4 regions of the Aerococcus christensenii genome follow, and region 2 is predicted to be linked to each of the others. Evidence: predicted binding sites of a transcription regulator. Region 2 holds the regulator's gene; each other region holds the start of a gene.
The links. The regulator CtsR, encoded in region 2, represses protease genes until heat stress. The targets are predictions, from matches to a motif close to TTGGTCAAAAAAGGTCAAANA.

Region 1 (8,160 bases), 160 kb from region 2:
TCTTCTGACTCTTGTTCGGAAGTTTCTACTTCTTCCCCTTTGGCTTCTTCCTCTTCTGGACACGCTTGAGAATCTTCTGCTGCCGTATCTTTTAAGACACGAGCAATACTTGTCCGTTCAAATTCTAAAAAGATTCCTTCACAATTAATCGTAACCAGAGAAGCATCGATGGCGTGAACCACCCCATGAAGGCCAGAAATCATGACCACTTTATCTCCCACAGCCACAGAATTCATCAACTCTTGACGCTGCTGTTGTTGTTTTCTAGCCGGACGAATCATAAAGAAATACATCATTCCAACAATCGCCACAATATATATAAGCATTCCCATATTTATCTCTCTTTCCTTGTTTGATTTCTAAAAATTCTTAGGTTTATCAACATTTAACCCATAACGTTCAAAGAAGTCTTCTTTAAAGTCTAACAAACAATCCTCTCGAATAGCCTGACGAACTTGTTCCATTAACTGAAGCAAGAAATGTAAATTATGAATAGAGGTTAGCCGCAGACCAAATGTTTCTCCGCAATGTAACAAATGCCGCACATAAGCTCTTGTAAAGTTTCGACAGGTATAGCACTGACACGCTTCGTCAATTGGTCGTAAATCTTCTTTGTAAGCAGCATTTTTTACCACTAATCTTCCCTTAGAGGTCATACATGTTCCATTTCGAGCAATCCGAGTAGCCAATACGCAGTCAAACATATCCACGCCACGAATACTTCCTTCAATTAGGGCATCCGGACTTCCTACTCCCATTAAATACCGTGGCTTATTCTCTGGCATAATTGGGGTAAGGTAATCCAAGACCTTATACATTTCTTCTTTAGATTCCCCAACAGATAAGCCTCCGATAGAATAGCCTGGAAAATCTAATCCAACCATTTCTTTGGCATGTTGGAGGCGAAGGTCTTTATAACCTCCACCCTGCAAGATTCCAAATAAGGCTTGATCATTCGGCCTTTGATGCGCCTTTAATCCTCGCTCTGCCCATCGTGTTGTCCGCTCAATACTATGTTTCATATAATCATAGGAAGCGTCAAAAGGCGGGCATTCATCCAAACTCATCATAATATCAGAACCTAAGTGATTTTGAATCTGAATCGCTTTCTCTGGACTTAAGAAAAGCTTCGAGCCATCCAAATGGCTTCTAAAGTGAACACCTTCTTCTTCCAAACGCCTAATATCCGTTAAAGAAAAGACTTGAAATCCACCTGAATCTGTAAGAATCGGGCGATCCCAATTCATAAAAGTATGTAAGCCTCCTGCCCTTTCTATAAGATCGTCTCCTGGACGTAACCACAGATGGTAGGTATTACTCAAAATAATCTGAGCTTTCATCTCCTTTAATTCTTCTGGAGACACGCTCTTTACAGAAGCTAAAGTCCCTACTGGCATAAAAATAGGGGTTTCAATCACTCCATGTGGCGTAATGACCCTCCCTAGTCTCGCTCCTGTATGTTTTTCTTTTTTTATTAATTCATATCTCAGTGCCGGCATTATTCAACACCTTTCCTCTAGTCTAGTAGTTATTCTAACAAAAAAAGAGCAAATTCACTAGTCTTATATTTACCTGTTCTTTGCTTCCGAAACACGATCTGCCTTGGCCTTCGATTTTAAATAAATACGCTTAATTCCATTTTCCCTCAGGCAATAACGATTGATGCTATAAATATTGATTCCCATTAAAACAGCCATAACACTTGCCACTAACCAAGCTGGCACATTTTTGGGGAAAGGAGCTGGAAGTTCCTTAAAATAACCGTAATTGGTATCCAAAAATAAGTTCACCAAATAAATCACCGCATTGATCTTCACGCTCTGATTGAAACAATAACTTAAAGACAAATTTTGACAATGGCGTCTAAGTAAAAGTAATCCAATAATCATTAAATTCAAATGGTAACCCACAAAGGTTATATAAGTCAAATGCGGCCAAACATACAAAACTTTAGGATTCACAGCATACGCCATCAAAGCCCCAAAGAGTCCTAACCAAGCGGTGTAAGTCATCAACTTTTCTTTTTTCTTGTAAAAAGCATATAAAATTAACAATGAAACTATCCGACAATGATAAAAAGGTAATCCTTCTTCGAGTAAAAGCGGAATATCTAAACAATACCACATTAATAGAACCACTTGAAAAGCTAATACTAAAAACAAATGCCAAGTAATTTTTCGATCGGTAACTGCAGTTAAGCACCCGTAAAGGACTCCCCAAACGGCTAATACGGCTAAAATATAAGCGGGAATTGTCCCACCAGCATCTGTTGTTGTTCGAATAAAATATGAAAACATTGAAATTACCTTTCTCATTCAATCCTTTTAACGAATTGATTTTTCTTAAACAGTACGTTTAAGTCTTCTGACTGTTAAACTCCGCTATTTATTTTATCACAAATCTTTCTTCTGTCTCAATTTCAACAAAAAAAGCTGCTCCTTTTAATAAGAGCAGCTTTCTTTCAAGCTATTAGGCTTCTTTTAGAATGACTTGATCATCTACTGGAGAATAATCTATAAACACCTTGCTCTCTTTTTTGACTTCTCCTTTAATAATCGCACGCGCTAATGGCGTTTCGACTTGGTTAATAATAAACCGACGTAAAGGTCTAGCTCCGAATTCTGGCTCATAGGCACTGTCTGCAATCCATTGTACAAGTTCTGGACTGTAATCCAATTCCATATGTTGACTGGCTAAACGTTGTCCTAATTCCCTTAAGAGTTTTTCCACGATCCCTGTCATATTCTCCTTAGAAAGTGGGCTAAAGAAGATAATATCATCAATCCGGTTTAAGAATTCCGGCTTAAACTCTAAGTTCAAACGATTCTGGACCTCTTTCCTTGCCCGAGAAGAAATATGATCAGCTTCTCCGGTTTTAGCATCTTCAAGTAGAAGATCTGAACCAATATTAGAGGTCATGATAATAATTGTATTCTTAAAGTCTACAGTTCGACCTTGTCCATCTGTTAAACGCCCATCATCGAGAATTTGCAAAAGGATATTAAAGACATCATGATGCGCTTTTTCAATTTCATCGAGCAAGACCACACAATAAGGATGGCGACGAACAGCTTCTGTTAACTGACCGCCTTCTTCATAACCTATATATCCTGGTGCAGCCCCTACTAGACGAGAAACATTTGCCTTTTCCATATATTCAGACATATCAATTCGAACCATATTATCTTCCGAATCGAACACTTGCTGAGCTAAAGCCTTAGCCAACTCTGTTTTTCCGACACCTGTTGGGCCTAAGAAAAGGAAGGACCCCAACGGACGATTAGGATCTTGAATACCTGCCCGAGATCTTAGAACCGTATTAGCTACAGAATCCACTGCTTCATTTTGCCCAATCACACGATCATGTAACCGTTGATCTAAGTCTAACAATTTTTCACGATCACTCTGTTGAAGTTTAGCCACTGGAATTCCTGTTTGACGAGAAACCACTTCTTCAATCTGTTCTTCTGTTACAGCTTCTTGAACCAGACTCGTTCTACCTGATTCTTCTTCTTCGTAGGCTTTTTCCTTTTCTTCTAATTCTTTCATCAATTGAGGAATCGTCCCGTGTTGTAATTGAGCAGCCTTTTCCAAATCATAACTATTTTGTGCCACTTCCAAATCCCGCTTAGCTTTTTCAATTTCTTGACGTTTGTCTTGAATTTCTTTAAGCGCTAATTTTTCATTTTCCCACTCTAAGGTCAATTGATTATTCTTTTCACGGACTTCAGCTAATTCCTTTTGTAATTCACCCAATCGTTTCTTAGAAGCGGTATCTTCTTCCTCTTTTAAGGCTTCCTCTTCAATTTCTAATTGCAATTGACGACGACGTTGTTGGTCTAATTCCGTTGGCATCGAATTCATTTCTACCCGAATTTCTGCACTCGCTTCGTCCACTAAGTCAATGGCCTTATCCGGCAAATAACGATCTGAAATATAGCGGTTAGATAATTCAGCAGCAGCCACTAAAGCTTGATCATGAATTTTTACATGGTGATGATTTTCAAAACTTTCTCTCAACCCCCGCAAAATAGAAATCGTATCTTCTACAGTAGGCTCCTGCACCAAAACGCGCTGGAATCGACGTTCCAAAGCTTTATCTTTTTCCATGTATTCTCGATATTCATCCAGCGTAGTCGCTCCAATGCAATGCAATTCACCACGCGCAAGAAGAGGTTTCAAAAGGTTTCCAGCATCCATGGCACCTTCCGCTTTTCCCGCACCAACAATATTATGAATTTCATCGACAAACAAAATAATTTGTCCGTCCGCCTTCTTAATTTCATTCAGAACCGCCTTGAGACGTTCCTCAAATTCTCCACGGTATTTCGCTCCCGCAATCAAAGCGCCCATATCTAAGGAAAAGAGGGTTTTATTTTTTAAATTACTTGGGACATCCCCCTTAACAATTCTTTGGGCCAAACCTTCCACAATAGCGGTCTTCCCAACACCAGGTTCTCCGATTAAAACAGGATTATTTTTAGTCTTACGTGAAAGAATCCGAATAACATCACGAATTTCTTCATCACGTCCAATGATAGGATCCATTTTCCCAGCCTTAGCTGCAGCAGTTAAATCGCTCCCATATTTTTCTAAAGCTTCATAATTTTCTTCAGCATTTTGAGAAGTCACATGATCACCCTTTCTTAAGGCTTTGATTTTATCCTTAATTTGTTTATACGAAGTCATTTTCTTTAACCACTTCGTTAATTCACAACTCTCTAAGGTCATAAGGGCCAGTAAAAGAATTTCTGTTGACAAATACTCATCCTGAAATTCTTCAGCTTCCTTTTGAGCGGCTTGGATTAATTCAGCTAGGCCTCTCGAAAAATTCTGCCCATATTGAATACCGCTTCCCTCTACACAAACAATACGATCTAATTCTTGATTAAGTTCTTGGCGCATAGCTTCCGTTGAAATGGAAAGTCCCTCATAAAACCGATCAGCGAACTGACTAGGTTGAACAAGCGCCGTGAAAAGATGCGGAATAGTTATTTCTTGATGATGTCTCGTTTGAGCAATTTGTTGTGCATTAGCGAGCGCTTCTTGTAAATTGGTTGTCATATCCATAGGTTTCATTCTATCCACTCCTTTACAATTCTTAGTTTACCACATAGGTCAAAATTGGTCAACGTTAAAGCCAGAGAAAGTCAAAAATTTAAAACTCCCCTATTCAAAGAGTTTAACTCTAACGAATATAGGGGAGTTCTTGTTTAGGCTTTAGGCTCTAAAGTATAAATTTCATCAGCAATTTGTAAAGTAGAAATTCGGTGCGAAACTAAGAGAATCGTACGTTCCTTAGAAATTTCCTTCAAGGCTTTTAATATCATGCCTTCATTTAAAACATCTAAATGATTGGTCGGTTCATCCAATAAAAGAATGGGGGATTTAGAGAAAAAGGCTCTTGCCAAAGCGAGACGTTGCTTTTCACCCGCAGATAATTCGCTACCCTTTACTCCAAGTATCGTATCATAGCCCTCAGGTAAACGTTGAATGGTATCATGTAAAGCTGCTTTCTTAGCAGCTAAAATAACCGACTCTCTCTCTGGATTTTTATGTCCCAAAGCAATGTTTTGCCAAACTGTTTGTTTAAAAACATAGGTATCCTGCGTCATATAAGCTTCAGCCGAGCGCAAGCTTTTAAAGGTTAAATCCTTCAAATTCCAGGTATTCAAACATATTTTTCCTTTATCCACATCATAAAACCGCATAAAAAGCTTTAATAAAGTCGATTTTCCTGAACCACTTGAGCCATGAATGCCAATAATACGATGAGGAAACACATTCAAAGAGTAGTCTTTAAGAATAGGAGATGAAGCTTCATAAGAAAAGTCAATCTTCTCTACTTGTAATTGAGTAAAAGCCTTCGCATGAGTCACAAGGGAATGTTCCCCTTCTTTTACAGCAGGATGCTCATCTAATAAGCGAAGCAATCGCTCACCACTTGCTAAAGTTTGAGTTAAATAATCGGGCAACCGCGTTAAAGCCAAACAAGGGCCTAATGAACTCATTAAAGCAAGTGGGACAAGAATAAGCCCTTCTATCTCCACCTGACCTTGACTATATGCCAATCCCATAACGGCTACAATTCCCACTGAAGCCACCGCAACCAAACTATTCACCCAAGCATTTTCTTTTGCAGAACGGTCACTCAGGGCTTGTTTCATCTCATGCAAAGAATTTTCATAGCTTGTAAGTTTCTTCGTCTGATTATCCATTTGGTCATATTGAATAAGATCTTCCACGCCATATAAAGAATCCAGTACACAAGTATTTAACTCTGAAAAGCGTTTTTGAACTTCTTGACCCATCTTTTTCAAATGACGAAATCGCAAGCAAGGCAAAACGACACCAAGAAGAAGATACACCGTTAAAGCAACCCCAGCTGCTAATAGGGAATAAGATCCTATGAAAATCAACATGCCTAAGCTCGACAAGAAAGCTATAGCTACTGGAGAAAGCGTGTGCGCAAAAAAGACTTCCAAGGCTTCTATATCATGAGTAATCATTGCCATTAAGTCTCCTCGATCTTTACCCGCTAACTTAGCTGGCCCTATCCTTCTCAATTGAGCAAATGTCCGATGCCTCAGAAGAGCTAACAAGCGAAAAGCAATGTAGTGATTACAGTACTGCTCGCCATACCGTAAGAATCCCCTAAGTACCGCCAAAAGGAGCATACTCCCTCCATAAATCCACATTTTTCCTGTGATAGAGCCCTCTAAGGTCAACTTTCTCATTCCCTCAAGCAAGCATGCCCCTGCCAAAACGGGAATAAAACTAGCAAATAAACTTCCTACAGTTCCCATCAAAATAGCTAATTCCATCACTCCAAGCAACGGCTTTACTAAAAGCATTAAATTTTTAATGATTTTCCAATAAGTGGTTTTCATCCTCTTACCCTCCAATACTATAGGCTTCGAGTGACTTCTGTTCATGATACAAGTGGCAAAAAGCCCCCTTCTTTGCTAGTAATGTTTCCACATTTCCTTCTTCTATTATTTGACCCGCGTGGAGGAAATACACTTCTCCCCCTTCATCAGCCAACGTTAAGCGATGAGAAACTAAAACTACCACACATTTTTGGGAAATTTTCTTTAAGAGGCTCATCATAGCTTGTTCACTCTCATAATCCACAGAAGAAGTCACCTCATCCAATAAATAGAGAGAGGCTTTTTTGAGCAAAGCCCGCCCTAAAAGCAGCCGTTGCCTTTGCCCACCGGATAAATTTTCGCCGCCCGCATCGATCCTTGTGGTTAAACCTTCCTTTTCAGTAAAGAAGTGAGCTAACCGAAGATCTTCTAACATTTGCCATAATTCATCATCAGAGAGTTTCTCATTTCCCATTCTTAGATTTTCTTCAATAGTCCCCTTAAAAAGATAAGATTCTTGACCGACATAAGCCACTTGACTTCCTAAATCTTTTAAAGCAATTTGCGACACCTCTCTCCCATTCAAGACAATTCTTCCTTTACTGGATCTTTCTTTTCGTCCTAAGAGCTTTAAAAGAGTCGTTTTTCCACATCCAGAGGGACCCATCACCCAATGAATTTGTCCAGGTTTTAATTGTAGGCAGATATTTTTCAAAACCGCTTGCTTGACTTCATAAGCGAAGGAAAGGTCATTTACCTCCACAAGTTCAATTGGTGATTGGAGAGGAAGGGAGCCTTTCTCTTCAAAAGAAGCATCTAATAAAGCAAACAAGCGCTCACTCGCAGCTACACCGTTCATTGCCATATGAAAGGCTGACCCTAATCTTCTCATAGGCAAGAAGAATTCACTTGCTAAAAAAATAACGCATAAAGTTGCAAACAAAGATATTTCTCCCTTAGCATAAGAAAAAATGGCAATCAACATCCCCACTGCAGCGCCCCCATAGGCAAAAATATCCATGATCGTCACAGAATTCAATTGCATCACTAATACCTTCATGGTCATTCGTCGAAAATCTTCCGCTTCTCTATCCATCTGCGCTTCTTTCATAGCATCTGCTTGATAAATTTTTAAAGTCACTAACCCTTCTAAATTCTCCAAAAAAGAGTCTCCCAAATTCAAATAAGACTTCCAATATTTCCGAAGTTTAGTTTTAGCGATCTTAGCGACTCCCATAATGGCTAAAGGAATAAACGGCACCTCCAAAAGGAGAACGACACTTGCCTTGAA
Region 2 (8,160 bases):
CTAAGGGTTATACTGTCAATCAAGTGGCAGAAGTATACGAAAAGTTGTATCAAGGTGGCGCTAAAGGCGGGACCGCCTATGTTGATGGCTCTCGTGATACGCAAGTGTTGACATTAGGAACTGAAGAATCTGATCAAGAAGAAATTTTAGAAGAGAACACAGAAGAAGTAATTTAGGAGATACCTGTCCTCTTTGTCGAAAAGGAATAGTGGAAGAAATTGGTGGTTGCCATACATGTTCTAATTGTTTGGCACAGTTGCAATGCGGTCTTTAAGAAATAACAAGTCGATCAAAATGGAATGATTGCGTCTGCTGATCGGCGTCAAGGGATTGTCCTTACAAGGGCAATCCTTTTTTGTAAAGAACTTTAAGGAGAGGTTAAAATACAAAGGGCATGCAAAGAACAACATCAAACCCTAGCCAGATAGCGGGTAAAAAAGGTAACTTGAGGGTAGAAAGTTTGTAACCTAATCCCCACATTCCGAAGAAAACAGCGACCATCAGTCCGCTACTTACTAACAAAAGCAGCGAAAATTGCATCGGGGACAGAATAAAGCTTAAGATCAAGAGACATTTTATATCTGCTCCTCCGATTTTTGAATGATTTCCTTTAGAGAGAAAGAAAAAAAGAAGCGTTAAGCCTCCCGCTAACAACAGGTGACTATAGATTTTTTCAGAAGAAATAGTTTGAAAAAAAGAAAAGAGAGCTAGAATAGCTAGTAAAACTTGCCATCTGTCGGGCACTATAAGGGTTGTGAGATCACTGATAGCCATGATAAATAAAAGAATATGTATCAGGGTAATAAGAAAGAAATTGGGAAAGTTCAAAAGAATAAGAAAAGGGGTTATCAAGGCAAAGGTGATTTCTGCGAGGGGATAAATTGGAGAGAGAGGATGGTGACAAAAAGCACACCGCCCTTTTTGGAAATAATAGGAAAGTATGGGAATGAGGTGCCTGAATTTGAGAGGAGTATGACAATAGTCACAGTGAGACCTCCCTAAGATAAAAGAGGTGTTATTGAGCGTGCGTTGGGCGACAACGACAAAAAATGAAGCCAAAATACTAGAGAAAATAAAAAGTCGAAGGGCTGTGAAAAGCATAAGAAGAACCTCCTGTTGGCAAAGTTGGGTGGCGTCATTAAATAGATCCGTTGAAAAAGTCTTATTTTTCTACTTTGAAGATATGTAAAAGGAGGTAGTGAATCTTTTGGAGAAAGGAATGAGTATTTTATAAGAATGAAATTTTAGAAAAAACTTGCTATTTTCTAAAGCAGAGTGATATAATAACTTAGTCGTTGAATGTTATCGGAAATGTTACTTGACTAAGGACTAAATAAGTGATAAAATAAAACAGTTGTCTGATAAGTATGAAACGGAGAATTAGCTCAGCTGGGAGAGCATCTGCCTTACAAGCAGAGGGTCGGGGGTTCGAGCCCCTCATTCTCCATCATGATTCGTTAGCTCAGTCGGTAGAGCATCTGACTTTTAATCAGAGGGTCGGGAGTTCGAGCCTCCCACGGATCATATTTGCGGAAGTAGTTCAGTGGTAGAACATCACCTTGCCAAGGTGGGGGTCGCGGGTTCGAATCCCGTCTTCCGCTTTACCGAAAGGTATCTTATTTTTATATGCCGGGGTGGCGGAACTGGCAGACGCACGGGACTTAAAATCCCGCGGTGGTTAAACACCGTACCGGTTCGATTCCGGTCCTCGGCATATTAAGCACCCATGGCTCAACTGGATAGAGTACTTGACTACGAATCAAGCGGTTGCAGGTTCGAATCCTGCTGGGTGCATTGTTCGGGAAATAGCTCAGCTTGGTAGAGCACTTGGTTTGGGACCAAGGGGTCGCAGGTTCGAATCCTGTTTTCCCGATTGAGAAAGCGCCGTAAGTGAGCGCTTTTTGTTTTATAGCGGGAAGTAGCTCAGCTTGGTAGAGCACTACGTTCGGGACGTAGGGGTCGTCGGTTCGAATCCGGTCTTCCCGATTCAAAAGCAAGGCATAGTAGGCCTTGCTTTTTTTAGACTTAGGCATTCTTTGATTTGAACTTAGAATATAAATATAAATATGGTACGATAAGAGTACAAGGAGTGGGAAAATATGGATTATCGAATTATAGGACTACAAAATGAGCAGCAGTACCGATGGGTAAAGCAGCAAATAGAACGTTTAAATACCACCTATCATTTAGCTATTAAGATAAATGAAGATGTTGTTTCTGTCGAAGATGAAGCAAGGGAAGAATTATTGCAACGTATTTTAAGTTTTGAGCAGTTAACGATGATTCCTAATAAAGAAACAAAGTTGAAAAAAGTTTTTTCACTTCGTGCAGATACCCATCAAGGGACCTTAAAACGTATGCGGTTAGTGCTACTAGTTAATGCATTTTTTACTGTTTTTGAAGCGATATTTGGGTTAGCTTTGAATAGTGCGGCTATTTTCTCAGATGCTATTCATGATTCTGGAGATGTCCTCTCTATAGGGATTGCTTGGTTCTTTGAAAAACTATCCACTAAAAAAGCGAATGACATGTATTCCTACGGCTATTGGAGATTTTCTCTGTTAGGGGGCTTAGTGACAGCCATTGTATTATTAGTGGGCTCTTTGATTATTATAGTAACCTCACTTCCTAAGGTGATTCATCCAGAAGTTGTGAATGTCACAGGAATGTTTTGGGTTTCTATTTTTGCAATTCTTGTAAATGGCTATTGTACCTACCTATTAATGCGTGGGGAATCCTCCAATGAAAATTTATTAAATATTCATTCTTGGGAAGATGTTTTAGGATGGCTGGCTATTTTGATAATGAGTATTGTTTTGAAATTTAGTAATTGGTATTTTTTAGATCCCTTACTTTCCATTGGAATCGCGGTGTGGATTATCAAGCATACTTTGCCTGAAATATTAAAAATTTCGAAAATCTTCCTTCAGGCAGTCCCTGATGATATTGATATTAAAGAATTACGTTATGCCTTACTGGATTTGCCAGAAGTCGATGGCATTTCACATTTACATATTTGGTCTATCGATGGGCAGAGACACATGGCTTCTGTGATGGTAGCCACTTGTCGGTTAAGTGTAGAAGCTCAGAGCCAATTAAAACAAGAAATTCGAGATATTGTAGTGGCTTATCATATTGTACACATTACCATTGATGTGGTGGTTGATCCTGATCATATGATTCAAGTCTAAAAAAGAAAACGGTAGTAGGGAAAATGATTGACCTCACGCCGTTTTTTTCGTATTATAAAGTTATAATAGTCAAAGAAAGTCAACTTGAAAATGGAGTAGAGTTGATTAATAAGTAAAGGGGTGTCATAATGAATCGAAACATGTCTGATATCATTGAGGAATATTTAAAAAATGTTTTAAAAGATACGGAACATATTGAAATTCGGCGAAGTGAGATTGCGGACCAATTTGAGTGTGTTCCTTCTCAAATTAACTATGTCATTAATACGCGCTTTACACCTAAACAAGGGTACCACGTAGAAAGTAAGCGTGGAGGCGGCGGATATATTCGTATTATGAAGCTAAATATGGTAGACGAAGCAGATTATATTGATCGAATGATTCGCTTAGTGGATGATCGAGTTTCTTTGAGAGATGCGACAGCTATTTTAAATAATTTAGTGAAGAATGAGATCTTATTGGAGAGTGAAGCACATATTATGCATTCCGCCATTGACAAAGTGGTGATGGATAATTTTCAAGAACCGGATCGTGTGCGGGCAATTATTTTGAAAAATATGCTTGATCGGTTAAAATATACGTAAAATAATTTTTGGAGGACTTGGGGATGAGTGAAAATTATACAGAAAAGGCAAAACAAGCTTTAGAACTAGCGGCTAATGAGGCTCAATATTTTAAACAAAATGCTGTAGGGACAGAGCATCTCTTGCTTGGCCTTTACCAAGAATCAGAAGGCGTTGCCCATGCGGTTCTCAAAAATTATTTATCGAGTTATGAAGAAGTTCGTGAGGAAGTAGAATGTGTAGCTGGAAGAGGGACAAGTGATTCCATTAGAGATGCTGGTGGTAAAATACGGTATACGCCCCGCTTAAATAAGGTGCTTTATCAGGCGATGACTTTCTCTGAAGAATTAAAAAGTTCATTAATTGGAACAGAACATTTACTACTTGCCTTGTTAGATGAGGATTTACTGGCTAATCGCATTCTAAAGAATATGAATGTTGAACGGGAAACTTTGCGTAAAGAAATCTATAGGATGCTTAGACGTAAGGAACCTGTTCACGTGAGAGACGGACAATCTGCGACTAAAGCGGCTCAAAAGCCATCTATTTTAGAAAGCCTAACGAAAGATATGACCAAAGCTTGCTCTGAAGGAAAGATAGATCCCGTAATCGGACGGCAGAATGAAATCCGACGGGTGATGCAGTGTTTAAGCCGGCGTACTCAAAATAACCCTGTTTTAGTAGGAGAACCTGGCGTAGGAAAGACAGCTATTGTGGAAGGAGTAGCCCAATCTATTAGTCAAGGTACGGCTCCGGATAAGCTGTCAACCAAGCGAATTTTATGGCTAGATATGGGCGCTTTGGTGGCAGGAACAAAATACCGTGGGGAATTCGAAGACCGTATGAAAAATATGATCTATGAATTGGAAGAAAATAAGGATATTATTTTATTCATTGATGAACTGCATACCATTATTGGTGCGGGAGGTGCAGAGGGGTCAATTGATGCTTCGAACCTTTTAAAACCTGCTTTAAGCCGGGGACAAGTGCAATTGATTGGAGCGACTACACTGAATGAATATCAAAAATATATCGAAAAAGATACGGCTTTAGAGCGACGCTTTGGGAAAATTTTAGTAGAGGAACCTAGCCAAGATGAAAGTATTTCGATTTTGAAGGGGATTCGACCAGCCTACGAAAAATTTCACCGTGTAAATATTACAGATGAAGCGGTTGAAGCCTCGGTTCGCTTATCTAGTCGCTATCTTCAAGACCGCTTCTTACCTGATAAGGCTATTGATGTGATGGATGAAGCGGCTGCAACGAAACGCCTCAATACTAAAGGAAAGAAAAAAGGAAATGACCTTTATCAGTTACAAAAAGATATTGAACGCTTAAAGCAAGCCAAAGAAGCAGCGGTAATTGAGCAAAAATTTCAAAAAGCATCCAAACTTTATCATCAGCAACTGGAATTAGAGCAAAAGTTTGCGAAGGCTAAAGAAGGAACGGATGAATCCTCAGAACCATTTGCTATCAGTATCGGTCGAAAAGAAATAGAAGCTTTATTATCAACGTGGACTGGTATTCCGCTAGAGCAACTGAGTCAAAAAGAAAATGAAAAATTAAAACACCTTGAGGAAAATTTACATCGTCGGGTGAAGGGACAGGAAGATGCAGTGAATGCGGTCAGTCGAGCAGTTAAGCGTGTGAGAAGTGGACTCACACAAGGCAACCGTCCGATTGGATCCTTCATGTTCTTAGGCCCTACAGGAGTAGGGAAAACAGAATTAGCTAAAGCCCTTGCTGAGAATTTATTTGGATCTGAACGGGCCTTGATTCGCTTAGATATGTCTGAATACATGGAAAAATATTCTTCAAGTCGTATGATCGGCTCTGCGCCTGGCTATGTAGGATTTGAAGAAGGGGGACAACTGACGGAAAAAATTCGTCAGCATCCTTATGCAGTTGTTTTGTTTGATGAAATAGAAAAGGCACATCCGGATGTGTTTGATCTTCTTTTACAAGTCTTGGATGATGGCTATATTACAGATAGTAAGGGAAGAAAGGTCGACTTTAAAAATACGATTATTATCATGACTTCTAATGTGGGTGTGAGAGAACTTCAAGATCAAAAGACAGTCGGTTTTACGCAAGAGCAAGTGCACTCGGACTACAAAGCCATGAAATCTCAGGTGATGAATTCTTTGAAGAAACGCTTTCGCCCAGAATTTTTGAATCGTGTGGATGAAATTTTAGTTTTCCACGCTTTAACTGAGAACCACTTAAAAGAAATTGTGCATAAATTTACGCAAGCTCTGGTTGCTCAATGTGAGCACCAAGGCATTCGTCTTCGTTTAACGCCAAAGGTAATAGAAAAATTAGCTAAAGAGGGCTATCAACCAGATCTAGGGGCACGTCCGCTTCGTCGGTTGATTCAACGGAAGATTGAAGATCCGATAAGTGAGGGAATTATAGACCAAGTGATTAGCAGAGGAGATCATGTCCAAATTGGAAGTCAAAAGGGAGAGTTTTACCTTCGGGTGAGTCATCCAGATGGGACTAAGTCTGTCATTAAAATAGATCAATAAAAAGTAGGTTGAAGGAGAGGATAAAATGAAAACAGCAACTAAAATTGGGCTACTGGCTTTAGGAAGTGCAGCAGCGATGGTAGCCATCGTAGCGATGACGCTCCATGAAGAAGATAACCAAGAGAGATTGAGTCAAGCTTTAGAAGATTTATCAGATCGTATGCAAAAAGAAAAGAAACGATTGACTGAGAAAGTTGAACGATTAGATTTGCCAAATTTCTTTGAGTAAGAATAGGGAGAATAAAAGGGTAACGGATGTTTACCCTTTTATTCTGCGAGGATTAATGTTGGAGAGGAGGGGGAAGGTTGAAAAAAGAAGAGTATTTTATGCGCTTGGCGATAGAAGAGGCGAAGAAAGCTGCTGATCAAGAGGAAGTCCCGATAGGAGCCATTGCGGTGTATCAAGATCAAGTGATTGGGAGGGGTTATAATTTAAGAGAGCGGACGAATGATGCCACGAGTCATGCAGAAATGCAAGCTATTCGTGGAGCCAATCAATTTTTGAATAATTGGCGGTTAAGGGATGTGGACCTTTATGTGACCTTAGAACCTTGCAGTATGTGTGCAGGAGCTATTGTCTTAAGTCGAATACGCTGTGTTTATTATGGAGCGAGTGATCCCAAAGCAGGCGCCGCAGGAAGCTTGATGAATTTGCTGCAAGATGATCGTTTAAATCACGCGTGCGAAGTGGTAAGTGGTGTTTTAAAAGAAGAAAATCAAAAACTTCTCAAAGATTTTTTTAAAGACTTGCGTAAAAAAAGAAAAATAAATTCCAGAAAACATCTTCGATAGCTCGATGAGACAAGAGAGAAAGGCGTTAAGAGAAAGACCTTTTCTGGAAGAATAGCTTTGATCTTGCTTTTTAAGCAAAGTCTGCTATAATTATTGATGTCGAAAGACCATATGACAAGGGTAGCTGTGTGAACCGAGTCAGATCCGGAAGGAAGCAGCTATAAGCATTAGCTGCCTTGTGTTGTATGTTAATAGGAAGTTGAGTCGGGACTTGAAACTCGGCTTTTTTTATTGCCTTTTGATTTCAGCAAGTTTACTGAAAGAAGACGAAGCTGGAGCTAGGATATCTGATAAAATTTGGTATAATAATAAGGATGAATAAAAGGAGAGGGGGAAGACCTTTGACTTACCAAGCTTTATATCGAAAGTGGCGCCCTCAGCGTTTTGAAGAAATTGTGGGTCAAGAAGCGGTCTCTAAAACTTTAAGTCATGCGATTGCCCAAGGAAGGCCTAGTCACGCTTATTTATTTTGTGGGCCTAGGGGGACTGGGAAGACAAGCGCTGCTAAAATTTTTTCGAAAGCTATTAATTGTCCGCATTCGACTGCAGGGGAGCCCTGTAACCAATGCGTTATTTGTAAGGCTATTACAGAAGGCAGTCTAAGTGATGTGATTGAAATCGATGCGGCCTCCAATAATGGGGTAGAAGAAATTCGAGATATTCGTGACAAAGTCAGGTATACTCCGACAGAAGCTCTTTATAAAGTTTATATTATTGATGAAGTTCATATGTTATCTACCGGAGCTTTTAATGCTTTACTCAAAACATTAGAAGAGCCTCCTCAAAATGTGATTTTTATTCTAGCGACCACAGAAGCGCATAAAATCCCTGCTACCGTTATTTCTAGAACGCAACGTTTTGACTTTAAACGATTGAGTAAGTCGGCTTTAGTGGGACGAATGGCTTATATTTTGGATCAAGAGAAAGTTTCTTACGAAGAAGAAGCTTTAACCATTATTGCGCAAGAAGCGAATGGGGGAATGAGAGATGCCTTAAGTTTGCTAGATCAAGTCCTCTCATTTTCTCAAGGACAGTTAACAGTAGAACTGACGAGACAAGTGACAGGGGTATTAAGTGATGAAATGA
Region 3 (8,160 bases), 660 kb from region 2:
AGGGCTACTTTAACAAGTTGAAAGCTCAAGATTTATTAGAAAAATATGAGCCTGCTTGGAGTAAGGATGTCCCTAAAGATTATCAAAAGGGAGAAGGTTACTTCTCACCATTAGTAGAACAAAGAATCTACTTGATGTATAATCCTAAATTCGTGAAGGCGGAAGATGCACCGAAGAGTTGGGATGAACTTATCAATAACGAGAAATATGCTAAGAAATATCGTTTATCTAAAGCAATCAGCGGAGGGACCGACCAAAAAGCAGCGATGAGTATTCTCTTCAACTATCGTGACGATAAGAGCGAAAACGGAATCTCTGAAGCAGGTTGGAAGCAACTTCACAAATTCTATGAACATGGCTATATGCCTTCTAAGGGAGAAGACTATGTTCAATTATTTGCAGAAGGTAAGGTTCCAATTATGTATTTCTTCTCTTCTGCTGTTCCTAAATCCGAGAAGAAATTCAACTTTAAATCTGAACCAATTAATCCAGAACAAGGAGTTTTCTCAGTTTCTGAACAAATTGGACTTGTTAAGAAGGGCAAAGATCACGACTATAAGAAAGCCAAAGCCTTCATTGATTGGTTCGGAAGTGCGGAAGTTCAGAAAGAATGGGCGAAGAAATTCGGAACCTGGCCAGTTCTTCCAAAGGCACAAGAAGGGGCAGATGATCGTCTTCGTGAGATCATGTCAAAGACCACGCCAATGAAAGTGGATTGGAAATTTGTTAATGACCATATTGATAGCTGGGTAGAAAAAATTGAATTAGAAATCTTATCTTAGTAGCGTTTAAAACGAACGAAAGAGGAAGGAAGCGTTTCTTCCTCTTTTTTTTTAGAAAAATTTTTTGTGAGATCAAATATTGGCGAAAGTTTTGTTATAATTAATTAGGAATTTATGAAGCATATTCCAAAAATGAGTAAAAGCGTCTGGTGAAGACTTATAAAAGTTCAGACCTTGATAAGGAGTAACCATGTTAGAAATAAAAGATTTACAAATTAAATATAGTGATTTTGTAGCAATTGATCAAGTGAATATTTCTGTTCAAAAAGGGGAATTTTTTACTTTCTTGGGACCTTCAGGTTGTGGGAAGACAACGACTTTGCGAGCGATTGCGGGTTTTTTGACACCGAGTCGAGGAAGTGTTCAATTGAATGAGAAAGACTTGCTGCAAGTGCCTGTAGAAAAACGGAATCTTGGAATGGTCTTTCAATCTTATGCTTTGTTTCCTACGATGACAGTCTTTGATAATATTGCTTATGGGCTGAATGTGGATCGTTTGCCTAAGGATGAGATTCGTCAAAGAGTAGAAAATTTAGCAAAATTGGTGGATTTAAATGCGGATCAATTGGCTCGAAATGTGGCGGCTTTATCTGGGGGACAACAACAAAGGGTAGCTATTGCGCGTGCTTTAGCGAAACAACCAGATGTGGTACTTTTTGATGAGCCTTTGTCGAATTTGGATGCCAAATTAAGAAAGCGGTTACGTCAAGAATTGAAAGTCATTCAACGGGAAGCTGGCATGACAGCAATTTATGTGACGCATGATCAAGAAGAGGCTTTGGAATTATCCGATCATATTGCGGTTTTTAACAAGGGCTACATTGAACAGGTAGGAACGCCAGAAGAGATTTATGATCGCTCGGCAACGGAGTTTGTCTGCACCTTCATTGGAGATTCCAACCGTTTAGAAGGCGATTTGATGGCTTATATAGCGGATCATTGCGAGAAGCCTTTCGATTTAGAAAAGGTCCACTATATTCGTCCTGAGAAAATTGGCTTTTTCTCTTTGGAAGGAAGAGGAGAGAAGGTAGAATTTAAGGCATTGGTGGTAGATGAGAGTTATCAAGGTACCTTTAGTACGGTTAAGGTTGAAGTCATGGGAACCACTCTGAAATTAATTAATAAGAAGGATGGAAACTTTAACTTCAAGTTAGGAGATCAAGTCACCTTGTATCTTCATCCTGAGGATATTTTAGAGTATGAGGTGAAGGCTCAATGATCGAATTCTCTAAAAAATTACAGAAAAACCCCCTTCGTGTGACACAGGTTTTATTTTTAGCTTTTGTTATTTGGTTTGCAGCAACGTTTTTAATCTATCCTTTGTGGCGGGTTGTGATACAAACTTTCTTTGCGGATGGGACTTTTTCGACAGCGGCCATTCACAAAATCTTGAAATCTCAGCGGGCTTTGAATTCGATTAAGAACTCTTTCCTTTTGGCTGTGTGTTTAACTTTGACGGTCAATTGTGTGGGAACTTTTTTGGTATTGGTTACCGAATACTTCGAGATTAAAGGTGCTAAGATTTTGAGGTTGGGTTATATGTCGACCTTAGTCTTTTCGGGATTGATTGTGTCGAACGGCTGGCTCTACCTGTACGGTAAAGAAGGAGTCATTACGAAGTTCTTGAGTACTTATATTCAGAATTTCAATACGGATTGGTTTGTGGGCTTCCCTGCTGTTTTATTGGTTATGACTTTTGCGTGTACGTCCAATCATATGATTTTTTTGGCGAATGCTGTGAGAAGTGTTGACAACAATACGATCGACGCGGCTAAGAATTTAGGCGCGAGCCAATGGAAAATTTTAAAAGAAATTGTCCTGCCGACTTTTAAGCCGGTCTTTCTAACTTTGATTGTGATGACTTTTGCGGTGGGCTTGGGGGCCTTTGCCGCTCCTATTATGGTAGGTGGAAAAAGCTTCCAAACGATCGCTCCGATGATTCTAACTTTTTCAGGGCGTCCGGCGTCTAGGGATATTGCTACGTTGTTGTCGATTGTCTTAGGGATCAGTCAAATGGTTCTTCTCTTCCTTATTACGCGTAATGAGCGCAAGGGAAATTATCTCTCTATCGCTAAGACTAAGACGCGTCTTGTCAAACAAAAAATCACTCAACCTTTTGCAAGGTTGGCGGTGAATGTTTGTGCTTGGGTCTTGTTTGCGATCTATACTCTCCCTATTTTCTTTGTTGTTTTATTTTCTTTCCAAGATACGACAGCGATTGCTGCTCAGAAATGGTCTCTTGCCCATGTTACGTTTGAGCACTATATTCGAATTCTAAGTGATGTCAAAAGTTACGGGCCTTTACTAAGAAGTTTCTTCTATGCTGGATCAGCGGCCGCTCTTTCTGTGTTATTTATGTTGGTATTCGTTCGGTGGTTGATGAAACATCAGAAGCAAATCTTTAGTCAAGTGCTAGAATATGTTTACTATATCCCTTGGCTAGTGCCTACTTTGATGTTAGCTTTGGGTTATATTCTCGCTTATGACCGTCCGAGTCCTTTACTTTTTGGACAGATGGTGATTGGACATCAGTGGATTTTGCCGGTAGCTTATTTGGTTATTCTTTTGCCGAATACTTTGAGGTATTTGAAGAGTGCCTATTATTCCTTTGATAAAAATTTGGAGGATGCTTCTAGAAACTTGGGAGCTTCATCCTTTAGAACGTTTTGGAAGGTGGTCCTTCCTGCTTTAATGCCGGTTGCTTTGGCTTTAGTGGCTTTGAACTTTAATACGAATTTGGCTGAATATAATATGTCAACTTTCTTGTTCCAACCAGGGCAAGAGACTTTAGGTTTGATTATTCGGGCCAATTCAGATCCTATGTCCACAGTGGATGCCCGGGCCATTAACCTTGTTTATTCAGTGATTTTGATGGTGATGAATACCTGCATCTTATACTTCGTCTATGGACGAGGGTCTAAGAGACATTTTGAAAAAAGTGGTGTATTTTCATCCTAAAACAGTTAGAAAAAATAGAGAGCTCTCTTTAGATTCAATAGAAAAGTCGACTGAACTTGAAGGCTTTGATTTTTTGAAGAAAAGGGAGCTTTTTGTTGACCTATATTGACTAATATGGGTATAATGATTAAGAACTTGTAGTCAAAAAGGAGGACAAACTATGAATCTTATACCAACAGTGATTGAACAATCGTCACGTGGAGAGCGTGCTTATGATATTTATTCCCGTTTATTAAAAGATCGTATCATTATGTTAAGCGGGACAGTGGACGATGATATGGCGAATAGTGTCATTGCACAGCTACTTTTCTTAGACGCGCAAGATCCTGAAAAAGATATTTATATGTATATTAATAGTCCAGGGGGTTCTGTGAGTGCAGGGATGGCTATGTATGATACGATGCAATTCGTCAATGCAGATGTTGTGACTATTGTGACAGGTCTTGCGGCTTCTATGGGCTCTATTTTGCTGATGGGAGGATGCAAGGGTAAACGCTACGCTCTTCCTAATTCCGAAGTCCTTATTCATCAACCTCTTGGTGGGGTTCAAGGACAAGCTACAGAAATTGAAATTACAGCCCGTCATATTTTGAAGACGAAAACGAATTTGAAAGATTTGATTGCCGAACGGACTGGACAAGATCCAGCAAAGGTTGAGCAAGATATGGATCGAGATTATTGGATGACTGCTGAAGAGGCCAAAGCTTATGGCTGTATTGATGAGATTATGATGAGTAATAAAGCTTTGAAAAAATAAGAGCGCTTAGTGTGTACTCCCTCAAATAGAGAAGTATTTTTCTCCTTTTTGAGGGATTTTTTTGTGTAAAGGAAGGACTCAAGTGACCTTATGGAGAAAAAAATAAAAAAGAATGTTTAAATGTCTTGCAGGGGGAGAGGTTTATTGGTATACTAATTGTGTAAAAATTAACAGGATTTGATTTTGGATTTTGTTTTTTTTTGCTTAACGATGGTCATAAAATGACGTGGCGGACATATTTCGCCCACATAAGAGAGTTGATAGAATGAAAGCCTTATATGAAAAGTTACGTTTAATTGTACCGGAAGCGGAAGAGTCTCTAGTGAAACGCTCGAATATTCTTCAAATGGTTTTGCGGTATCAACCGATTGGACGACAGTCACTGGCAGAAAAATTACAGATGACAGAACGTCCCTTACGAACGGAAACTAATCAGTTAAAGGAATTAGGGTTGTTAGAAAGTACACGAACAGGCATGCGGATTACTCCTCTAGGGGAAGAAATGCTAGGATTTGTTCGGAATTTACTTCACTCGAATTCGAGCTTATTGGAAACTGAAAAAAGGCTAAGTCAAACCTTACACTTGAATGAAGTTCATATCATAGATAATGATTTGGAAGGCAATCAAGGGGCGATTAATCAAATCGGGGTATTTTTAGCCACTTATTTGAATCGTTTGTTACCTGAAGGGCCAATTACTTTGGCTGTAACGGGAGGCACGACGATTATGGAGGTAAGTAAATATCTCAATCATGATTTGTTAACACGTCCGCGTCAATTTCTCGTTGTTCCTGCACGTGGCGGAATGGGAGAGTCTGTTGCTGCTCAAGCCAATACCATTAGCGAGCAGTTGGCCAAGCGTTTACAAGGAAAATCGACAACCCTATACGTTCCAGATTCTTTAACGGAAACGGCCTGTACGCTTTTAAAGCAAGAGCCTGCTATTCAGCATACTTTGGAGGTTTTAAGACAAACCAATGTTTTGTTATTTAGCGTCGGTGATGCTCGAATAATGGCTGAACGTCGTGGATTTCCTCAGGCACTAACCAAGGAAATATTAGCTAAAGGAGCAGTAGGAGAGGCCTTTGGTTGCTTCTACACGGAAGAAGGGGAGATCGTCTATCGCATGCCGAGAATTGGATTACAATTAGAGCAGTTAGCTGAGATTGAGTATCCTATTCTTATTGCAGGTGGTTGTACAAAGTCAAAAGCAGTTAAAGCTTTTGCAAAAGTAGCTTCCAATCAGTTCATCTTAGTGACCGATCGGGGCGTAAGTCATTCGATTTTAAATGAGGTAACTCATTAAAATAATATACACATATTTTTCTGAAGGAGGAATATAGGATATGGTAAAAGTAGGTATTAATGGTTTCGGACGTATTGGTCGTTTAGCTTTCCGTCGTATTCAAAACGTTGAAGGATTAGAAGTTGTAGGGATCAATGACTTAACAGATGCTAAAATGTTAGCACACTTGTTAAAATATGATACCACTCAAGGTCGGTTTGATGGGGAAGTAGAAGTTGAAGAAGATGGCTTCAAAGTGAATGGCAAGAAAGTTAAGGTTATGTCCTACCCTAACCCAACTGATATTCCTTGGGGCGAATTAGGTGTTGAAATTGTTCTTGAAGCAACAGGTTTCTTCAGAACAAAAGAAAAAGCTGAATTGCACTTACAAGCTGGTGCTAAGAAAGTGGTTATTACCGCACCAGGTGGATCAGATGTTCCAACTATCGTATTTAACACCAACCATAAGATCTTAACCGGTAAAGAAACCGTTATTTCCGGAGCTTCATGTACAACAAATTGTTTAGCCCCATTGGCTGATGCTATGAACAAAAACTTCGGTATTGTTGAAGGGTTAATGTCTACTATCCATGCCTATACTGGTGACCAAAATACGTTGGATGCTCCACACCGTAAAGGGGACTTCCGTCGTGCACGTGCTGCTGCAGAAAGCATCATCCCTAATACAACAGGTGCTGCTAAAGCTGTTGGTCTTGTATTGCCAGAATTAAATGGTAAATTAGACGGTTCTGCTCAACGTGTTCCTGTAAAAGCAGGTTCTATTACAGAATTATTCACAGTCTTAGAAAAGAATGTTACTGTTGAAGAAGTGAATGCTGCTATGAAAGCTGCTTCCAATGAATCATTTGGTTACACTGAAGACCCAATCGTTTCTTCAGATGTTATTGGAATGTCTTATGGTTCCTTATTTGACGCTACTTTAACCAAAGTAATGGACGTAGATGGCAAGCAATTAGTTAAGACAGTTGCTTGGTATGACAATGAAATGTCTTATACCGCACAACTTGTACGTACCTTAGAATACTTCGCTTCACTATAATTAAGGCGTCTAACGTTTACGACAAGCGTCTATCCGTAACTAGCAGGGAGTCGACGCTCCCTGCTTTTTTAGGGAAGTAAAAAAGGAGAAACAAATATGGCAAAGAAAACAGTAAAAGATGTGGACTTAAAGGGTAAAAAAGTCCTCATGCGTGTGGACTTCAATGTTCCTATTAAAGATGGGGTCATTAAGGATGACAACCGAATGGTACAAGCTTTACCAACGATTCAATATGTACTTGAACAAGGCGCTAAATTAATTCTTTTCTCGCACTTAGGAAAAGTGAAAAAAGAAGAAGATAAAGCCGCTTTAACAATGCGCCCAGTAGCAGATCACTTAAGTGAATTATTGGGACAAGAAGTAACTTTTGTTCCTACAACCCGTGGGAAAGAATTGGAAGACGCCGTCGCTGACTTAGAAGAAGGACATGTTCTTCTCTTTGAAAATACCCGTTTCGAAGACTTAGATGGCAAGAAAGAATCTGGCAATGATCCAGAATTAGGCAAGTATTGGGCTTCTTTAGGAGACGGTATTTTTGTTAATGATGCCTTTGGGACTGCTCACCGTTCTCATGCTTCTAATGTGGGAATTGCTTCTAATGTTGACCAAGCAGTCGCTGGCTTCTTAATGGAAAAAGAATTGAAGTTTTTAGGAGAAGCTGTGAATAATCCTAAACGTCCTTTAGTAGCGATTTTAGGTGGAGCAAAAGTTTCCGATAAAATTGCTGTGATTAAAGCTTTATTAGAAAAAGCAGATAAAGTTTTGATTGGTGGCGGCATGGCTTATACCTTCTTGAAGGCAAAAGGCTATGAAGTTGGAAAATCTCTTCTAGAAGAAGACCGGATTGAATTAGCAAAAGAATTAATGGAACAAGCAGGCGATAAATTAGTTCTCCCAGTTGATATTACAGTGGCAGATGATTTCTCTAATGATGCCAATATTAAAGAAGTTCCAGCGGATGCTATTCCAGAAGGATGGGAGGGTCTAGACTCTGGTTCTAAGACCAATGAACTCTTCAGCAACATCCTCCAAGATGCAAAAACAGTGGTTTGGAATGGACCTATGGGTGTGTTTGAAATGGAAAAATTCGCTCGAGGCACCAATGCTATTTGTCAAGCAGTGGCTCATTTGACAGATGCTATTACCATTGTGGGTGGTGGCGACTCAGCTTCTGCAGCTAAGAACTCTGGTTTTGCAGATAAATTTACGCATATTTCAACAGGTGGTGGGGCTTCTTTGAAATTCTTAGAAGGTAAACCTCTTCCTGGTGTGGAAGCTTTAAGTGATAAGTAAAAGAAAGGACAGATGGCATGCGTCA
Region 4 (8,160 bases), 340 kb from region 2:
ACGAAGAGGAAAGATCCGATCGGACGGTTGGCTTGGTTAAAGCCCACACGGTTTCTCCGGATAGCAGCACTAATGGCGCTGACTGCTTCTTTTTGGCCGATCACGTGAGCATTGAGCTGGTCTTCGAGATGGATGAGTTGGTCTTGCTCCTGGGCTTGAAGTTGTCCAACAGGAATACCTGTTTTGGCTTCGACGAGTTTTTGAATATCTTCAACCGTTACGGTAGGTGTCGTTTCGGAGACGGCTTGGTTATTATCGCGCATCTCCTTGTAGTGCTTGAGTTGGTCCCGATAGTAGGCGGCTTTTTCGTAGTCTTCTGCTTCGGTGGCCATGGTTTTAAGCCGATCGAGTTCTTCGATTTGTCGATTGAGAGTCTCACTATCGAGGAAAGGAATGGTGAGGTTCTTCTTAGAACCAGCTTCATCGAGAAGGTCGATGGCCTTGTCAGGCAGTTGACGGTCTTGAATGTAGCGGTTGGAGAGGGTCACCGTTGCCTTGAGAGCTTCTGGTGAGAACTTCACCTGGTGGAAGCTTTCGTATTGAGGGGCGATCCCTTGGATGATGGCGAAGGACTCTTCAATACTTGGTTCTTTGACTGTAATCGGTTGAAGACGACGGGCGAGGGCGCTGTCCTTCTCAATCTTTCGGTATTCGTTAAGTGTGGTGGCCCCTACTAATTGGAGTTCTCCACGAGCGAGGGCAGGTTTGAGAATATTGCCGGCGTCCATAGAGGAATTCTCTGCACTTCCTGCACCGACGATTTCATGAATTTCATCAATGAAGAGAATGATCTGAGGATTTTGGGTAAGTTCTTGGATCAATTGGTGCATTTTTTCTTCGAATTGGCCACGAACGCCAGTCCCTTGTACGAGAGAAACGACGTCTAACTGGATCACTTCTTTGTGTTGAAGTTTGACTGGGACTTCTTTTTGGATAATTTTTTGAGCGAGGCCTTCCACTACGGCAGTTTTTCCGACTCCGGCTTCTCCGATGAGAACGGGATTATTTTTGGTGCGTCGATTGAGAATCTCAATCAAACGTTGGATTTCTTTATCTCGTCCAATGATAGGGTCATACTTGCCGTTCCTGGCGAGTTCTGTCATATTGGTTCCGAATTGTGCTAAGAGCCCTTGAGATTGGGACTGTCCCTGTTCGGAAAAATGAGGAGACTCTTGGGAAGAGTGGACTTGTTCTTCTTGGACATGGCGGAAGAGATCGCCGAGTTGGTCCCAGTAAGAAGGTCTATTGCCTTCTGGTGTACTTGTTATAGCGGATGGACCATGGATCATTTCTGCATAACATTTTTGACAGAGGTTAATGGCTTGTCGTTGACCGTTAATATTGGCGTACATGTGGATCGCCGCTTGCCTTTTTTTACAACGTTGGCATAGCATAAGTAATCACGCTCCTTTTTTTAAGCATAGGAATCTTGGATGAGATCCTATTTGACACCTCTAGTATACATTGACCTTATTTGACTTTCAAGTCATTTGTTAGGAAAGTTTGGGTCTCTTGTGAAAATTTTGCTTGTGACAAAATCACTAAGATAGGTTGATAAAATGGGGTTTTTGAAGAATTAAAATGGATAATATTTGCTTTAAAGAGTTGTCAGGTCAAGGAATTAATGGTAAATTATTCTTGTAACGGTTTCCTTGATAACTTAATCGCATGAATCCGTCGCGCTTAGCATTTTATACATTTTATATATAAAGGAGAAGAAGAATATGAAATCTTTAGAATTTAACGTTATTGCAGAAACGGGTATCCACGCGCGTCCAGCAACTTTGTTGGTTCAAACCGCAAGCAAATTTAAATCAAATATTAACTTAGAATATAAAGGTAAATCTGTAAACCTTAAATCTATTATGGGAGTTATGTCCTTAGGGGTTGGCCAAGGGGCTGATGTTGTCATTTCTGCAGAAGGTGAAGACGAAGAAGAAGCAATGGCAGCTATTCAAGAAACCATGAAAAATGAAGGGTTGTCAGAATAATATGAATAAAATTACAGGTATTGCTGCTAGTGATGGGTATGCCATTGCTAGAGCTTTCCTCCTTGAACAACCGGATCTTACTTTTGAAGAAACCAAGTCTGATCAACCAGAAGTAGAAGTCGATCGGTTAAACAAGGCTTTAGAGGAAAGTCGTGAAGAAATCACTAAAATTCGTGAGATCGCTAAAGGACGTTTATCTGCTGAAGAAGCAGAGGTCTTCAATGCGCATCTTCAAATGCTAGATGATCCTGAAATGATCAGCGCTTATCAACAGAAGATTAATGATGAAGGCTTAAACGCTCAAGCTGCTGTTCGTCAAACCGCTGACTTCTTCATTACGATTTTCAAATCTATGGAAGACAATCCTTATATGCAAGAGCGGGCAGCTGACGTCAAAGATGTGACGGATCGTCTCATTGCTCACTTAATAGGTGCAAAAGTGCCTAACCTCAGCTTAATCGATGAAGACTCTGTGGTGGTCGCTTATGACTTAACACCTTCTGACACTGCTCAATTGAACCACTTTGTAAAAGGTTTTGTCACCAATATCGGTGGGCGGACTTCGCACTCTGCTATTATGGCACGGAGTTTAGAAGTAGCTGCTGTTGTTGGAACCTCTGAAGCTGTTGAAAAAGTGGAGGATGGTCAAACGATTATCGTTGATGGGTTTGAAGGAGAAGTGATCATTGATCCTGATCAAGCAACTATTGAAGCTTATCAACAAAAGGCAGAAGCCTTTGAAAAACAAAAAGCAGAATGGGAAAAACTCAAAGAAGCGAAAACCCTCACCAAAGATGGAAAGCATTTTGATATTGCTGCTAATATCGGGTCTCCTAAAGATTTAGAAGGGGTACATGCGAATGGGGCAGAAGCTGTCGGCTTATATCGGACAGAGTTCCTCTACATGGATAGCGATCACTTCCCAACTGAAGAGGAACAATTCGAAGCTTATAAGGAAGTTTTGGAATCTTTAGATGGCAAGAATGTTGTGATTCGGACCATGGACATCGGTGGGGACAAGAAGCTCCCTTATCTTCCATTAGAAGAGGAAATGAATCCCTTCTTGGGTTATCGGGCGATTCGGATTTGTTTGCATCAAACCGACATGTTCCGTACTCAATTACGGGCCTTATTAAGAGCTTCTGTTTATGGCTCCTTAAGCATTATGTTCCCAATGATTGCCACTTTGGAAGAATTCCGTCAAGCCAAAGCCATCTACTTGGAAGAACGCGAAGCCTTAATTAAGGATGGCGTGGCTGTTTCTGATGATATTCAAGTAGGGATGATGATTGAAATCCCTGCAGCGGCTGTTTTAGCGGATCAATTCGCTAAGGAAGTGGATTTCTTCAGTATTGGAACCAACGACTTGATCCAATACAGTATGGCTGCTGACCGGATGAATAATACGGTTTCCTATCTCTACCAACCTTACAACCCAGCTGTGCTTCGTTTGATCAAATTCGTGATTGAATCTAGCCACAAGTATGGGAAATGGACTGGTATGTGTGGGGAAGTCGCAGGGGATCAAACGGCTATTCCATTACTTGTCGGAATGGGCTTAGATGAATTCTCGATGAGTGCTACCTCCATCTTGAAATCACGGGCTTTAATGGCTAAATTAGACAGCAAAGAATGTCAAGGATTAGTCAAACAAGCTGTGGAAGAAAAGACCACTTCCCAAGAAGTTCAAGAATTAGTTGAAAATTATGTGAATGGATTAGACTAATCCTTCATTTTGAAAGAAAAGACCACCTCTAAGTGAAATTGCTTAGAGGTGTTTTTTTGTCTCCTCGATTAGCTGATGAGATATTGTTAACCTGTTCTTTTATTAGTATAATAGTCAAAAAACGATAACAAAAATTTGCCCTTGCTTAGGGAGAGAAGTGGCATTTCATAGAAAGAGAAGAGAAAGGTATGGAAAATTATGTGAATGCCATCAAAAGACATCCTTGGCTGATTATATTGGGGTATAGTTTATTGATGTCAGTCATTTTGTATGTTGCAGAAGAAGAATTGGTGTATCAAGGCCTGGAGGAATTTAGATTGCCTAGAAATTCTTTCGGAATGGTTCAAACAATGACCTATGAATGGGCCATAATATTTAGCTTTATAGTTGTTAACATGGGGGGGTGTTTTGTGGCTGGGTTATCGCTAAGGTGATGAATTTGGAAATTCCTTTTAAGGGAAGCTTGCGAGCTGCTTTGATGGCTTATATCACGCGTTTTATTTATGATGTTTTAACTCTTTTACTCTTATATTTTGGAATGAATGGTTTAAGTGGACATTCTCCCGTACATACACTCATTAATTACTATAATCCGGTGAATCTCGTGTATTACTTTTTAATTGGGGATTTCTTGAAGACAGTCTTTAATAAAAAGTCGACATATGGAATCGTAGGGTTCGTATTAGTTTTTCAATCTTTATTGGGCCTATTTGTGGGGGCTTGGATGGGAGCATGAAGAAAACACAGGTGCTTCAGCTTGAAACTATGGTTTGGAGTGAGAAGGAGAAAAGGATGAAAGCCCCCTCTTTCTAAAGCCTTCTTATGGTGAAAGAAGAAGACCTATGCTACAATAGAGAGGCTAAAAAAGATCACTTTCTAGTCAATAAAAAGCGAAGAGACAGGAGCGTATCATGAAGGTTGGATTATTTACAGATACTTATTTCCCTCAGACGAGTGGGGTAGCGACTTCTATTCAGACACTGAAGAGAGAATTGGAAAAGCAGGGTCACCAAGTTTATATCTTTACGACCACAGATCCGGAGTCCGTAGAGGAAGAAGGCGTTTATCGGTTTGAATCCATTCCCTTTATCTTCTTTAAAGAACGGCGGGTAGCGGTGACTACCTTGTGGCCGGTATATCGCTTGGCCAAGAAGCTGGATTTAGATATTATTCATACCCAGACGGAGTTCTCAATGGGGATTATGGGGGTCATGGCGGCTCGAAAGTTGCAGATCCCTGTGGTTCATACCTACCACACCTGGTATGAGAATTATATTCATTATATTTTGAATGGACACTTAGTAAGTAAGGCAGCTGTTCGCGCTTATACGCGCTTCTTCTGTTCCTTGGTTCAGCAGGTGATTTCACCGAGTGAGATGATTAAGGAGGTCTTGACCAGCTATCGGATTACTCAACCGATCACGGTCATTCCAACAGGCGTCGCTCTTCCTGAACCTTTAGAAGAGAGTCGAATCCAAAACCTGAGGGAACGGTTAGGTTTAGGAGACGATCACTTGATGTTATTGAGTGTGAACCGAATCGCTCAAGAAAAAAACCTCGATACGCTGATTCAGTGGATGCCTGAAGTCCTTCATTCGGTCCCTAAGGCCCGCTTAGTCTTAGTTGGGGATGGCCCTGAAAAGGAAAGTCTTGAAAAACTGACCCATTCTTTAGGCTTAGATGAGGAGGTTCAATTTACGGGAATGATTCCTCATGAGGAAGTTCAGGCTTACTATCAAGCAGCGGATCTTTACTGTAATTTATCGGTAACCGAAACGCAGGGGATTACCTTTATTGAAGCTTTGGCCAATGGTTTGCCCCTTATTGCTATGAAGAATGATTACTTACTGAGTCTTGAGAAAAGAGCCCCTTTTGGGAGACTATTGGAGCACGCTTCTGACTTTCCAGAGGCGGTGGCAGATTATGCGGACCATAGGGAGGACTTCTGCGGAAATGTGGAAGTTTTGAAACGAGAGATTTCTCAGGAAACCTTCGGCCAGCGGATCTTAGATTTGTATCAAAGACTGATCAAAGAAGAGAAGAATCAGCAAGATTCGGACGACTCTTCTTTCTTAAAGAAAATTTCGGAAAATATATGGCCATTTTCGTAACTTCTCTCTTTTCATTTTCGGTGAGTTTGTTACAATTAAACATAAAGGAATTGAAAGGGGATTGAGAATGAAACCTTCACAATTAAAAGCAATTATTTCTCGCTTAGAAGCGATGACCGCTGAAGGATCAGAAATTGATGTTCGGCGCTTTGAAAAAGAGGGACAAGAACGGTGCTTGGTGCGTTATGATCGCGAAGCAGATAGTTTTGAATTAACAGAACCAGGCGCGGATCAAGTGTTCTCATTTGATGATATTGATCTTGCCGCTATGGAAATTTTTGATTTGATTGATTAGATACAAAGTTAAGGACTTTTTTGGATAAGTCCTTTAAAGAATGTTCTATCGTTGGGATAGAGCATTTTTTGCTAGGGGAGAAAGGAATATCTAGCTTTCAAATTCTCTAAAAGGTAGTGTATAATGTAAGCCTAGAGAAAGTAGGGAAATTATGAGCGAGACATTAGAACATATAGCAGCAGTCTTATCACAAAGAGGTCTCTTGAAAGATCAGACTTTACCAGGTCATCAAGAAGTGACCGGGCTGACCTTCAACTCCAGAGATGTACAAGAAGGCCAGATCTTCTTCTGTAAGGGGAAGGCCTTTAAGGAGGCTTATCTCAGAGAGGCTTTAGAGAGAGGCGCTTGTGCCTATATCAGTGAGCAGACTTACTCTGTAGAAGCACCAGCCCTTATTGTGAAGGATATTCGCTTAGCCATGTCCGTAGTGGCTGATTTTTTCTATAAGAAACCTTATCAAGCCTTTCATCTGACTGGAATAACAGGCACCAAAGGGAAAACCACGACAACAGGCTATTTGCAGTCGATTTTCCAAGAAGTAGAGGGCAATCGTTCTGCTTATTTATCCTCTTCTCACTTTGATGATGGCCTAGAAGCAGGCGCCTCTCACATGACCACGCCAGAAGCCTTGGAACTCTTCCGTCGGCTTGATCACGCTAGAGAGAGTGGGTGTCAGTATTTCACCATGGAGGTGTCGAGTCAGGCTTTGAAGTATGGCCGAGTGGCTGAAGTGGAATTTGAAGTAGGAGCCTTTTTGAATATTTCACCGGACCACATTAGTCCTGTGGAACATCCGAATTTTGAAGATTATTTCCAGAGTAAATTAAAACTCTTCCAACACTCTAAGGTAGCTGTTTTGAATAAGGATAGCGATCATTTTGACCGGATTTTACAAGCGGCCCAATCGTCAGAGACGGTGGAGAAGATCCTGACGGTTTCTATGAAAGATGAGAGTGCTGATTACTATGCCTGTGAGGTTGAGTCTAAGCCAGAAGGGGAACACTTTACCTTGAAGACCGCAGATTTTACAGGACGAGTTGTTATGGCCATGCCGGGAATTTTTAATATTGAGAATGCTTTGGTGGCGATTGCGATTGCCCGGTATTATGGTGTGTCTTATGCAGACATTTTGAAGGGCTTGGCCCGTTGCAAGGCTCAGGGAAGAATGGAGATCTATCATTCCAAGCGTTACCCTATTCAAGTGGTAGTAGATTTTGCTCACAATAAGTTAAGCTTTGAGAAACTTTTCCAAGCTGCACGTGAAATGTATCCAAAGGCCAAGGTGACGATTGTGTTTGGCGCCCCTGGCAATAAGGCAGAGTCTCGACGCAAGGACCTCGGACAAGTGGCTGGAAAATGGGCAGATCATATTATTGTCACCATGGATGATCCAGGAACTGAAGATCCTCAGAAGATTTCAGAAGAAATTTTGGTAGCTATTCATGAACAGAAGGCGACCGCTCAAGTGGTGATTGATCGTCCAAAGGCGATTGCCTTAGCCTTTGATCAAGCGGTAGAAAGTCAAGAAGAGACGGTTATTCTTCTAGCTGGCAAGGGGGATGAAGACACGATGAAGCTTGATGGCAAGGACTGTCCTTATGCCACGGATACCTACTATGCCTTAAAAAAATTAGAAGAGCTCGATCGTTAGCCTTCAATAGAAGAATGATCTGAGTGAAGAGAGCCTTAAACGGCGAAAGGAGGAAGTCATGAAGATTAAGCATATTGGCCTTTTAGGGTTAGGAACCGTTGGATCGGGAGTGGCCCGGATCATTCGTGATCACCAAGAAAAAATTCAAAATCAGTTTGGCTTTTCTGTTCAAGTGGACAAAGTGTTGGTCAGAGACCCTAAGAAGATTCCCGAAGAGTTTCGGGGAAGTTTTACAGTGGTGAGTGATTATCGAGAGATTATGGAAGATCCAGCGATTGATCTCGTGGTTGAAGTTATGGGAGGCATTGATTTTGCAAAAGAATGTCTAGAAGCTGCCTTCTTTAACCACAAGCCGGTAGTGACTGCCAATAAGGATTTGATCGCTG

Region 1: clpB (ATP-dependent chaperone ClpB) is a predicted target of CtsR. The motif match lies at 5,115-5,135, and genes of this name have one in related genera.
Region 3: clpP (ATP-dependent Clp endopeptidase proteolytic subunit ClpP) is a predicted target of CtsR. The motif match lies at 3,833-3,853, and genes of this name have one in related genera.
Region 4: AWM71_RS05815 (ATP-dependent Clp protease ATP-binding subunit) is a predicted target of CtsR. The motif match lies at 1,462-1,482, and genes of this name have one in related genera.

The regions. Positions count from the first base shown of each region.
Region 1 covers NZ_CP014159.1:1,047,269-1,055,428, reverse strand. Annotated here, with positions in the region: gene yajC (preprotein translocase subunit YajC) at 1-332, opposite strand, end outside; gene tgt (tRNA guanosine(34) transglycosylase Tgt) at 360-1,499, opposite strand; gene AWM71_RS05055 (TMEM164 family acyltransferase) at 1,569-2,315, opposite strand; gene clpB (ATP-dependent chaperone ClpB) at 2,470-5,079, opposite strand; gene AWM71_RS05045 (amino acid ABC transporter ATP-binding/permease protein) at 5,214-6,890, opposite strand; gene AWM71_RS05040 (ABC transporter ATP-binding protein/permease) at 6,895-8,160, opposite strand, start outside.
Region 2 covers NZ_CP014159.1:884,042-892,201, forward strand. Annotated here, with positions in the region: partial or broken gene AWM71_RS04105 (vitamin B12-dependent ribonucleotide reductase) at 1-274, shown strand, start outside; gene AWM71_RS08670 (prepilin peptidase) at 379-1,101, opposite strand; tRNA gene AWM71_RS04115 (tRNA-Val) at 1,375-1,447, shown strand; tRNA gene AWM71_RS04120 (tRNA-Lys) at 1,452-1,524, shown strand; tRNA gene AWM71_RS04125 (tRNA-Gly) at 1,530-1,601, shown strand; tRNA gene AWM71_RS04130 (tRNA-Leu) at 1,629-1,714, shown strand; tRNA gene AWM71_RS04135 (tRNA-Arg) at 1,721-1,794, shown strand; tRNA gene AWM71_RS04140 (tRNA-Pro) at 1,800-1,873, shown strand; tRNA gene AWM71_RS04145 (tRNA-Pro) at 1,913-1,986, shown strand; gene AWM71_RS04150 (cation diffusion facilitator family transporter) at 2,100-3,191, shown strand; gene AWM71_RS04155 (CtsR family transcriptional regulator) at 3,317-3,775, shown strand; gene AWM71_RS04160 (ATP-dependent Clp protease ATP-binding subunit) at 3,799-6,282, shown strand; gene AWM71_RS04165 (hypothetical protein) at 6,308-6,511, shown strand; gene tadA (tRNA adenosine(34) deaminase TadA) at 6,589-7,074, shown strand; RNA gene ffs (signal recognition particle sRNA small type) at 7,180-7,268, shown strand; gene dnaX (DNA polymerase III subunit gamma/tau) at 7,416-8,160, shown strand, end outside.
Region 3 covers NZ_CP014159.1:221,069-229,228, reverse strand. Annotated here, with positions in the region: gene AWM71_RS01070 (extracellular solute-binding protein) at 1-782, shown strand, start outside; gene AWM71_RS01065 (ABC transporter ATP-binding protein) at 973-2,001, shown strand; gene AWM71_RS01060 (ABC transporter permease) at 1,998-3,740, shown strand; gene clpP (ATP-dependent Clp endopeptidase proteolytic subunit ClpP) at 3,901-4,497, shown strand; gene AWM71_RS01050 (sugar-binding transcriptional regulator) at 4,763-5,803, shown strand; gene gap (type I glyceraldehyde-3-phosphate dehydrogenase) at 5,844-6,842, shown strand; gene AWM71_RS01040 (phosphoglycerate kinase) at 6,939-8,135, shown strand; gene tpiA (triose-phosphate isomerase) at 8,153-8,160, shown strand, end outside.
Region 4 covers NZ_CP014159.1:1,223,478-1,231,637, forward strand. Annotated here, with positions in the region: gene AWM71_RS05815 (ATP-dependent Clp protease ATP-binding subunit) at 1-1,394, opposite strand, end outside; gene AWM71_RS05820 (phosphocarrier protein HPr) at 1,725-1,991, shown strand; gene ptsP (phosphoenolpyruvate--protein phosphotransferase) at 1,993-3,717, shown strand; gene AWM71_RS05830 (hypothetical protein) at 3,906-4,151, shown strand; gene AWM71_RS05835 (hypothetical protein) at 4,121-4,453, shown strand; gene AWM71_RS05840 (glycosyltransferase family 4 protein) at 4,629-5,828, shown strand; gene AWM71_RS05845 (YkuJ family protein) at 5,896-6,123, shown strand; gene AWM71_RS05850 (Mur ligase family protein) at 6,275-7,774, shown strand; gene AWM71_RS05855 (homoserine dehydrogenase) at 7,833-8,160, shown strand, end outside.